Regions from separate parts of the Mucilaginibacter sp. 5C4 genome, predicted to be linked through region 2. Evidence: riboswitches for the same ligand, from Rfam matches in the RefSeq annotation. Region 2 holds a riboswitch; each other region holds the start of a gene.
What was found. Region 2 has a riboswitch for S-adenosylmethionine ahead of RHM67_RS12605 (O-acetylhomoserine aminocarboxypropyltransferase/cysteine synthase). Riboswitches for the same ligand answer to the same signal wherever they lie in the genome.
Positions count from the first base shown of each region.

Region 1: another riboswitch for S-adenosylmethionine. It lies ahead of metH (methionine synthase); the one in region 2 lies ahead of RHM67_RS12605 (O-acetylhomoserine aminocarboxypropyltransferase/cysteine synthase).
Region 3: another riboswitch for S-adenosylmethionine. It lies ahead of RHM67_RS08255 (SusC/RagA family TonB-linked outer membrane protein); the one in region 2 lies ahead of RHM67_RS12605 (O-acetylhomoserine aminocarboxypropyltransferase/cysteine synthase).

Region 1 is NZ_CP133775.1:809,260-812,665, forward strand. Features, by position in the region: gene RHM67_RS03810 (hypothetical protein) at 1-567, shown strand; gene RHM67_RS03815 (Bax inhibitor-1/YccA family protein) at 659-1,396, shown strand; SAM riboswitch class I at 1,709-1,821, shown strand; gene metH (methionine synthase) at 1,976-3,406, shown strand, end outside.
Region 2 is NZ_CP133775.1:2,680,523-2,683,928, reverse strand. Features, by position in the region: gene RHM67_RS12610 (trans-sulfuration enzyme family protein) at 1-891, shown strand, start outside; SAM riboswitch class I at 1,033-1,144, shown strand; gene RHM67_RS12605 (O-acetylhomoserine aminocarboxypropyltransferase/cysteine synthase) at 1,378-2,691, shown strand; gene RHM67_RS12600 (alpha/beta fold hydrolase) at 2,772-3,406, shown strand, end outside.
Region 3 is NZ_CP133775.1:1,752,633-1,756,038, forward strand. Features, by position in the region: gene RHM67_RS08255 (SusC/RagA family TonB-linked outer membrane protein) at 1-1,977, opposite strand, end outside; SAM riboswitch class I at 2,358-2,466, opposite strand; gene RHM67_RS08260 (hypothetical protein) at 2,724-3,356, opposite strand; gene RHM67_RS08265 (hypothetical protein) at 3,326-3,406, opposite strand, start outside.

The sequences.
Region 1 (3,406 bases), 1.9 Mb from region 2:
ATGCACGAAATAGAACCATATTACCGCTGGCGGGATGATTATGTAGCATCAGAGGATGAGCATTCTCCGTTTTATGCTACGCAGTATAACGAGTTTGAGTTTGATAAGCAGGTATATAACTATTTGCTGCATCCGCAATGGGATTCATTCGGGTCGAACACGCTGTACCTTAAAGTTTTATACGTTGATTACGGCCGTGGGTACAGCATCATAGAGTTTATTGGGGAATGGAACGATGCCATTAACAATGATATTATGCTGATGAAGCGCGAACTGATAGAACTGATGATAGACCAGGGCGTAAACCAATTCATCTTAATAGGCGAGAATGTACTTAACTTCCATTTCTCGGACGATAGTTATTATGAGGAATGGTTCCAGGAGGTGGAGGATGGCTGGATAGCCGGCATCAATTTCCAGGAGCATGTGATCCGCGAGTTTAAAAGCGCCAACATTGACTATTACATTAACTTTGGCGGGCAGCTGGATGAACTGAACTGGCGCGCCTTAAAACCTATACAGGTATTTAAAATGGTAAAAGAACAGCTAACCAAAAGGCTTAACTAATTTCATCCCATTGTAAGCTTTATAAAAGCTACAACTTTATATGCATTGCTGCGTTTTTACTATATTCGTACAAATAATTTCTAAAAAATAAATGGAAACCAAAACTCAAAATTACGTTTACGAAAACGTAAGTTATGTAGAAAATCCCGAGGCATCCCGCAAATTTATCGCGAATGTGTTTTTATGGATGTTTGTTGCATTAGGTATATCGGCCCTTTGCACTTATACTTTTGCGTTTATACCCGAGCTATCGAGCATGCTGCGCGATCCGGCAACAGGTCGCAACAATATTTTCGGTACCATAACCATGTTCGCCCCTTTTATCCTCGTGTTGATATTATCAAGCCGCATTAGTAAAATGAGCATCGTAACTGCCGTTATTATGTTCCTGGCTTTTTCGGCCATTATGGGTGTAAGCCTTAGCTATATATTTTACCTGTATAACTTCGGTACCATATCAAGCGCGTTTATTACAGCATCTGTAGTGTTTGGTGTAATGGCAATAGGTGGTTACACAACCAATCAGGACCTTACCAAATTTGGTTCAATCCTGATCATGTTGCTTGTTGGCGGTATTATTGCAACCGTGTTAAACGTGTTCATCTTCCGCAGCAGCAGTTTCGACTTACTGATCAGTTATATATTGGTTGCTGTATTTGTAGGCTTAACCGCTTACGATGTACAAAAGCTAAAACGCATTGGTGCCGGTATCGAGTATGGCAGTGCCGAAGGTAAGAAGACAGCCATTATGGGTGCCTTAACCCTTTATCTTGATTTTCTTAACCTGTTCCTTTTACTGCTTCGCATATTTGGCGGCAATAGGAGATAAGCGGATTGTCTTATAAAATTGAAAGCCGTTTGCTATGAGCAGGCGGCTTTTTTGTTTTAGAGGTTCGGCTAAAGCCGGATTGTCTAATTTGTTATCTGCCCCATAAATGGCGCGGCAATGATTTTTTACAAGTTTGACTTGCCTGAAATTTCAAAGCTACTTCTCCCACATCAGGTACAATTGAGACGGGGTAAAATTATATCATTGCCGTTGGCTGAAGCTAACGGATTTCCAAGCGGAGCAAATCGGGCTTTATCCCAACACTTCAATTTATAAGCTTGCACTTTACAACATTATTATTCATATTTGTAACGCTTATGGAGAAAGACGGAGGGATTAGACCCTGCGATGTCTTGGCAACCTGTTACTTAACAAGGTGCTACATTCTACTCAACCAGCCAATTGGCGGATGGGACAGATAAGTGAAAGTCAATATAACACCCGGCTTTTCGAAATAAGTTTTTTTAGTATCAGGTAATTAGTATCAAGTATCAGGACCTTTTTCCTGCGCTGGATATTATGCTCACGTATCGAACTTTCGGTAATTGATACTTGATACTCGCTACTTGATACCAAACAATGGATATTAGAAAAGAACTACAGAAACGCATATTGGTTATTGACGGGGCTATGGGTACCATGATCCAGCAGTACGAGCTTACCGAGGAGGATTTTCGTGGGGAGCGTTTCCGTGACCATGCATCCGACCTTAAAGGCAATAACGACTTGCTGAATATTACCCGGCCGGATGTGATCAAAGCTATCCATGCTGAGTATTTAGACGCGGGTGCGGATATCATCGAGACCAATACCTTCAGTACACAAAAGATTTCACTGGCCGATTATCACCTTGAAGAACTTGATTACGAATTAAGCTACGAGGGTGCCCGCATAGCCCGCGAAGTGGCCGACGAGTACACCAAAAAAGACCCCTCGAAACCACGTTTTGTGGCTGGCGCCGTTGGTCCCACAAACCGTACGGCATCCCTGTCGCCGGATGTGAACGACCCAGGTTACCGCGCCGTTACATTTGATGACCTTGCCGAGGCTTATTATGAGCAGGTACGCGGTTTGGTAGATGGCGGATCGGATGTGCTATTGGTCGAAACCATATTCGATACCCTTAACGCAAAGGCGGCATTGTTCGCCATCGACCGGTATAAAAAAGAATGTGCAGCAGCGGGTAAAGATTATTTGGCTTTCCGTGATACCGGCGGTGTGATGATCTCGGGTACCATTACCGATGCATCTGGCCGTACTTTATCAGGGCAAACAGTAGAAGCTTTCTGGAACTCGATCAGTCATGCTAACCTGCTATCGGTTGGTTTAAACTGTGCTTTGGGTGCAAAGGAGATGCGGCCCCACTTAGAGGAACTCTCTGAAAAAGCAGGTGTATTTATCTCGGCCTATCCAAATGCCGGCTTGCCAAATGAATTTGGCGCGTACGATGAAACCCCGCACGAAACCGCACACCAGGTTGATGATTTTATCAAAGCCGGGCTGGTAAATATTGTGGGTGGTTGTTGCGGCACCACGCCGGATCACATCAAATGTATTGCCGATAAGGCCGCTAAATATTCCCCGCGTTTGATTCCCGAAATTGAGCCTTATTTGCGCTTAAGCGGCCTGGAAGCTGTAACTCTTACCCCCGAAACAAACTTTGTAAACATAGGCGAGCGTACCAACATCACCGGGTCGCCAAAATTCTCTAAACTTATCCTTGCCGAAGATTACGAGGCTGCCCTAACCGTTGCCCTGCAACAGGTAGAAGGTGGCGCGCAGGTCATCGATATCAACATGGATGAGGGAATGATCGATTCGGAAGCGGTGATGGTAAAATTCCTGAACCTGGTTGCAAGCGAACCCGATATTGCCAAGCTACCCATCATGATCGACTCTTCCAAGTGGACGGTTATCGAAGCCGGTTTGAAATGTTTGCAGGGGAAAGGTATCGTAAACTCTATTTCCCTGAAAGAGGGCGAGGAGAACTTTAAAGAATACGCCCGCAAG
Region 2 (3,406 bases):
AACGCAGCAGGCATGTCGGTTTTCCAATCATTGGAGCCGGGTACGCATATCATTGCGCCGGATGATATGTATCATGGCTTACGTAACCAGCTAAAGGCACTTTTTGCGGGGATATTGGAGTTTGATTTTGTAGATGTGAATGATAGTGATGTTTTACAGGCACATATCAAACCCAACACCGGAGTGATATGGATAGAAACACCATCTAACCCATTATTAAAAATTACCGACATTAAAAAGGTAGTGGCGATAGCCCGTCAGCACAATATAAAAGTAGTGTGTGATAATACCTTCGCCACACCTGTTTGTCAAAACCCGCTTGCTTTGGGCGCCAATCTTGTAATGCATTCATCAACCAAATACTTTGGCGGCCACAGCGATTTGATGGGTGGCGCGTTAATTACCGCCAAAAAAAGCGACTGGTGGGAAAAGATCCGCAATGTGCAAACCATGGGTGGAGCGGTGCCCTCCCCTATGGATTGCTACTACTTGGTGCGCAGTATTAAAACCCTGCCTTACCGTGTTAAAGGCCATGTACACAATGCGCAATTACTGGCCGCGTTTTTAGAGAAACACCTACGTATAGAGCAAGTAATGTATCCCGGCCTCCCTTCGCATCCACAGTATGATATTGTTAAAGCGCAGATGAGCCTTCCAGGCGCCATGATGTCGTTCACACTAAAGGGTGGCGAAGCGGAAGCGAAGAAAGTAGTTAATTCCCTTAAAATTTTTACCCAGGCCACCAGCCTTGGCGGGGTAGAAAGTTTGATTGAACATCGCGCCAGCGTTGAAGGAACGGATACCAAAACACCATTGAATTTGCTAAGAGTTTCGGTTGGGTTAGAACATATCGATGATCTGATAGCTGATCTGGAACAGGCAATGGTATAATATTTATAGACGAACACAGCTCTTTTACATCGAAATGATAATTTATTAAACATTTAATTTGGATTATAAATTCCTATTACCCTATATTTGAAACATTATTTGGTAGCAATACTACGATCAATTTTCCCTCACACGGATTTTGGTTTATAAAGAAGCGGCGAGAGATCAGGCTCAGAGAACCGCTGGCAACCCTACAAGGTGTAGAAGGTGCCAATTCCTGTCCCGGAGAATAGTTAACCGGGGGATATAAATTTTTAATCATGAAAAGTTTAACTTACCTACAGCAAAATACATCGCAGGCCCCATCGGCCCAAACTTTAGCATACAACCAATCTCAAGGCTGTATTTGTATGTGTTGTTGCTGCTGTTAATTCGCTAACACGTTCCCTTTTCTGTTTTCCTGAAAATACGTGATCTGCCGAATGGGATAGTTTTATCCTGCCGTAATCTTAACATTTCCAATTAAAAACTCTTAATCTACAGAACATGTCTAACTTAAAATTTGAAACACTGCAACTACATGCCGGTCAGGAAGTTGATACTACCACAGGTGCCCGTGCAGTACCATTATTTCAAACCTCTTCATACGTATTTAAAAATGCCGAGCATGGCGCAAACCTTTTCGCGCTAAAGGAATTTGGCAACATCTATACCCGTTTAATGAACCCCACCACCGATGTTTTTGAGAAGCGCATTGCTGCTCTTGAAGGTGGTATAGCGGCTTTGGCAACAGCATCCGGACAGGCAGCGCAGTTCATCGCGTTAAACAACATTTTACAGGCCGGCGATAACTTTGTTACTTCCCCTTTCCTATATGGCGGTACATACAATCAATTCAAAGTAGCTTTTAAACGTTTGGGTATCGAAGTACGTTTCGCCCAGGACGATACAGCAGAGAATATTGAAAAACATATCGACAATAAAACCAAAGCTATTTATACAGAAACTATTGGTAACCCCGGTTTCAGTATTCCCGATTTTGAAAAATTGGCGGCATTAGCCAAAAAGCACGATCTGCCGTTGATAGTTGATAATACATTCGCAGCAGGTGGGTACCTGTTCCGCCCATTACAACATGGCGCGCATGTGGTTGTGGAATCTACTACCAAATGGATCAACGGACATGGCACAAGCATTGGCGGTGTTATTGTTGATGGCGGTACTTATAATTGGGGTAACGGCAAATTCCCGCAATTTACCGAGCCAAGCGAAGGTTACCATGGATTAGTATTTAATGATGTATTTGGTGTTAACGGTCCGTTTGGCAATATCAACTTTATTATTCGTGCCCGTGTAGAAGGTTTGAGAGATTTCGGCCCTTCGCAATCACCATTCAATTCATGGCTAAATATCCAGGGATTGGAAACCTTATCCCTGCGAGTACAGCGCCATGTAGATAACACGCTTGAATTGGCCAAGTGGCTGGAAAAACACCCGCAGGTAGAATCGGTTAACTATCCGGGGTTAGAATCGTCTGCATATCACACGCTTGCCAAAAAATATCTAAAAAATGGCTTTGGCGCGGTATTGTCGTTCAAGATAAAGGGTGACAAGGAATTGGCGAATAACTTGATTGACAACCTGCAATTAGTTAGCCATTTAGCCAACGTTGGCGATGCAAAAACATTAATTATACAACCATCGGCTACTACGCATCAGCAATTATCAGACATTGAGCAGATCTCTGCAGGAGTACTGCCGGGCGTATTACGCGTGGCGGTTGGTATTGAACATATAGATGATATTAAAGCTGATTTTGCACAGGCATTTGCCAAAATACAGCAGCTTGAATTAGCATAAGAGTTTTTTAGTTTTTTAAGTGATGTTATTATGGGGGCGGTTGTTTTAGCCAACTGCTCCCCAATAACGAAGAATAACAAATGAGCACACAGAGTTTTACATATACCGGAACGTTTGAACTGGAATCCGGCCAGAAACTGCAAGGACTTACAATTGGCTTTACTACCTATGGAAGCCTCAATAAAAACCGGGATAATGTGGTATGGGTATGCCATGCCCTAACTGCAAATTCTGATGTTTTTGACTGGTGGAAAGGGCTTTTCGGCCCCGAAGACCACTTCAATCCCGACGAACATTTTATTGTTTGTGCTAATGTGTTAGGCTCGTCTTATGGTACAGTTAGCCCTCTTGACACTAATCCGAATACAGGCCAGCCATATTACCTGGCTTTCCCGGAGTTTACCATTCGTGATATTGTAAAGGCGCATACATTATTGGCTGATCATTTAGATATCAATCATATCGAAATTTTATTAGGTGGATCATTAGGTGGCCAGCAGGCTATAGAGTGGAGCATTATTGAGCCGGAACGCATCAAAAACCTGATATTGATAGCAACAAATGCGAATCATTCACCATGGGGCATTGCCTTTAATGAGTCGCAACGTTTGGCTATCACGGCCGACCGTACCTTTTACGCCGGTGCGCCAGATGGTGGCAGTAAAGGCTTAAAAGCGGCGCGAAGCATAGCGCTCCTATCCTACCGTAGTTATAA
Region 3 (3,406 bases), 930 kb from region 2:
CCAGCCTCCCCTTAGTTTGGCATAGCTTAAAAAGTCACTTTTAATATCAAGGGCCTCAGATAAAATCAAGCTACCATTAACCGATGGATAAAAGTAGGACAAGTTATTTAACGGCAGGGTAGATGACCAATCGTTACGGGTGGTAAAGTTTAGGAACGCGTAATCCCTGAAACCAATTTGCGCCGATGCAAAATAACTGTATGTTTTTGTTTTGTAGTATTCGTTTGATGAAACCAGCGGGTCGCGCGAGTTGCTTAGCGTATATAAGCCGGCTACCGCCAGTTTTGGCGCAAGCTGGTAGTTGCGTTCGTTTAAATTAGTAGCGATGTTACCACCGGCCAGTAGATCGATACTGAAGTCTTTATTCAGCTTTTTAGTGTACTGTAAACGGCCCTCGGTATTGGTTAGGGTAACGCCGTAAGCATCCTCTTCGTACGAACCGAATGGCGTACCGTTGGTACCATAAGCAACGCGGCTTTTGCGGCGGTCATTAGAATAATCGGTACCTATACGGAAGTTGGCAGATAACCCGCTAATGATTTTGTAATTTAATTCCACGCTACCGATCAGGCGGTTTTTATGTTGGCCAACAGTATTTTCATGTGCAATAAAATAGGGGTTGCTGTAATAGCTGTTGTTCCAGTTGAATGTGTTGCCGTTTGCATCGCGGTAATTTTTGAGTTGATTAACATCAACCTGGCGGCCAAACCAGGTAAACTGTAGCATGGTACTGGTGGCCCGCCTGCCATAGGCGCCGGGCAGGTTGTCGGCATCGTCTTTAATATAGTTAGCTATAGTAGTAACTGTTAATTTGGGCGTTGGTCTAAATGTACCATTAAAAGAAAATGTGTTACGGCCCTGCGAAGAATTTGGCACTACCCCTGTTTGATGCAGGTTGTTATACGAGATCCTGTAGTCGAATTTTTCGCCGCTACCTGCCAATGCAACGCCATTGTTGTAGGTAACACCTGTTTTAAAAAAATCGCGCACGTTATTAGGGTGGGCTACAAATGGTACAGGTTGCCCGTTAGAATAAAATTGCGGTATCAGCCTGCCATCCAAAGGCGGCCCCCAACTTTCGTCCACACCATCATTTACGCCTCCACCTTTACCATCAACGTAACTAAATTTTCCGTTCGAGCCCTGGCCATATTGGTTTTGATAATCCGGAAAAACCTTGAGGGTTGCAAATGAAGTGTTGGAATTAATGGTGATGCCCAGGCCGGCTGTTCCTTTGCCGGTTTTTGTTTTTATGAGTATAACACCGGCTGCAGCACTCGAGCCATACAACGCGGCAGCATTAGGCCCCTTTAACACACTTACGCTTTCTATATCATCGGGGTTAATATCTGCCAGGGGATTTGCGAAATCGCGTGAGCCATTGGTGCCAAGGCGTTGAGCATTGTCGACTATAATACCGTCAATAACAAATAATGGTTGGTTTTCACCGGCGATAGAAGTTTCCCCTCTGATGATAATGCGGGACGAGCCCATATCGCCCTGACTGCCGGTTACCTGCACACCCGCGATTTTTCCGGCGAACGAGTTGATCAGGTTAGTTTCTTTAGCTTCCGAAAAATCTTTTGATTTTAAGCCCTGTACGGAATAACCCAGCGACTTTTTATCTTTAGAAATATTAAGCGCGGTTACTACCACCTCATTAAGGGAGTTGGGAGCTTCCAGTAAAATTATCCGCAGGGGTGCGCCGTCGTTAGTAACCGTTACCTCTTGTGTGGTAAAGCCAATGTAAGATGCCTTTAATACATCGTTTATGTTTGCGCTAACTGTAAATTTGCCCTGAATATCCGTTTGGGTACCTGCGGCAGACCCTTTAACGCCAATGCTTACACCGGGTAACGGCTGCCCGTCTGACGCCGCGGTTACCACACCGCTTATTTTTACAGCCTGGGCATTTGTCTGCTGTATGGTTAGTAATAGCAATGCAATTGCCAGTATCTGTTTGTAAATTTTAAACATGTTGTTTATTCTTTTTGATAAAAATGCCAATACAAAATATAACAAGCCTGTGCAGGTTTGCGGCGAACGATGCCGAACCAGCGAGCTTAATAAAGTGTAAAGAATGAATTGGTAATAATTTTTTCCGGGGATTAGCAGGAATGCCTATACCGGTAACGTGGCTGTAAGATTAACAGCAACAACACATGGCAGGCATGCGGGTAATTAGGTTTAAATTGATGTAGAAGTTTAATGTACTAAGCAAACGACTTCGTTTAATGAGAGTAATGATTGTTTTCATATATAGACTGATTTTATGTTCAGTTCTAATTAACAATTAAACAGGCAGGGTTATGGTGATGGTCTAATGAGTGCCTTTACAGGCATGCAATAACTTGCGAACATTATCTTTTCTGCATTGCTGCAAATAGGAATTAGCACCTTTATACCTTTGGCGTACAGGTTGCTAAGACATCATCGGGCCTATCCCTCAGTCTTTCTTGATAATTATTAAGAACTATTTAGATGCAAATATATAATATATTCCATAATATCTACGGTTTTTATAGAATATATTCATTTTTCTGTTCCGTGTGTTTTATAGTGTTGATTTACAGGGTTATTTAAGTTTTTTTTGGGACTAAATAAAAGCAAAATGCCCACCCGTTATCCGGGCAGGCATTTTGCTTTGGAGCCAAAAGGATTGAGAACGAACCCTAATGCTCTTTTTCTTAATTGGATTCGCTTTAATCAGGATTGCTTAATCCTTAAAAATTGGGATCGAAATTAAAATATATGGGGTTAGACAGCCCTATCATATTTCCGGCTAATGCGGCCGCGCCCGGCACCTGCGGGTAATTAGTTGAAGGCCCATCTACCGTTACACGATAATAAGTTCGGCCTGATGTTTCCGGGGTTTCTGTAAACTCTACGAATGGTGCTTTGTCGATTGTTTGATAGGTGCCACACTTATTGCCGTTTTTAATAACATTTATGGTGAAATTTCCGGCAGGGATGCTCTGACCGGATAGCCGGACGCGGAACTTTACTTGTTTGCCCGTTGCTTTGGCATTATCGCCCATCATCATATCCATTTTTTCATCACCATTGATATCCGCATAAAATTCTACATGGGGCGCATACGGGTTAGTACTGATGGAAACCCGGCCATTTTTAAGCGCATCAATCACCGCCTGGCTGGTGCGCTGCTTAGCAAAAAACCATGTTGTTGGGGTGCCTACATAGTTAGCATTTCGTTGGCTGCTGTTAGGAGTTGCCTTATCGGGCGAATTTGGCGTACCATGGTGGGCGTCGCTGCCACCTCTGCCGGTGAGTTTGCGACCAGAGGATAGCATATCGTCCCAGATCATTATTGCATTGGCGTTTTTGCTCCAAAGCACCGAATTCCATACTTCAATGGAGTTGACCAGGTCGTAAGAATATCCAAAAT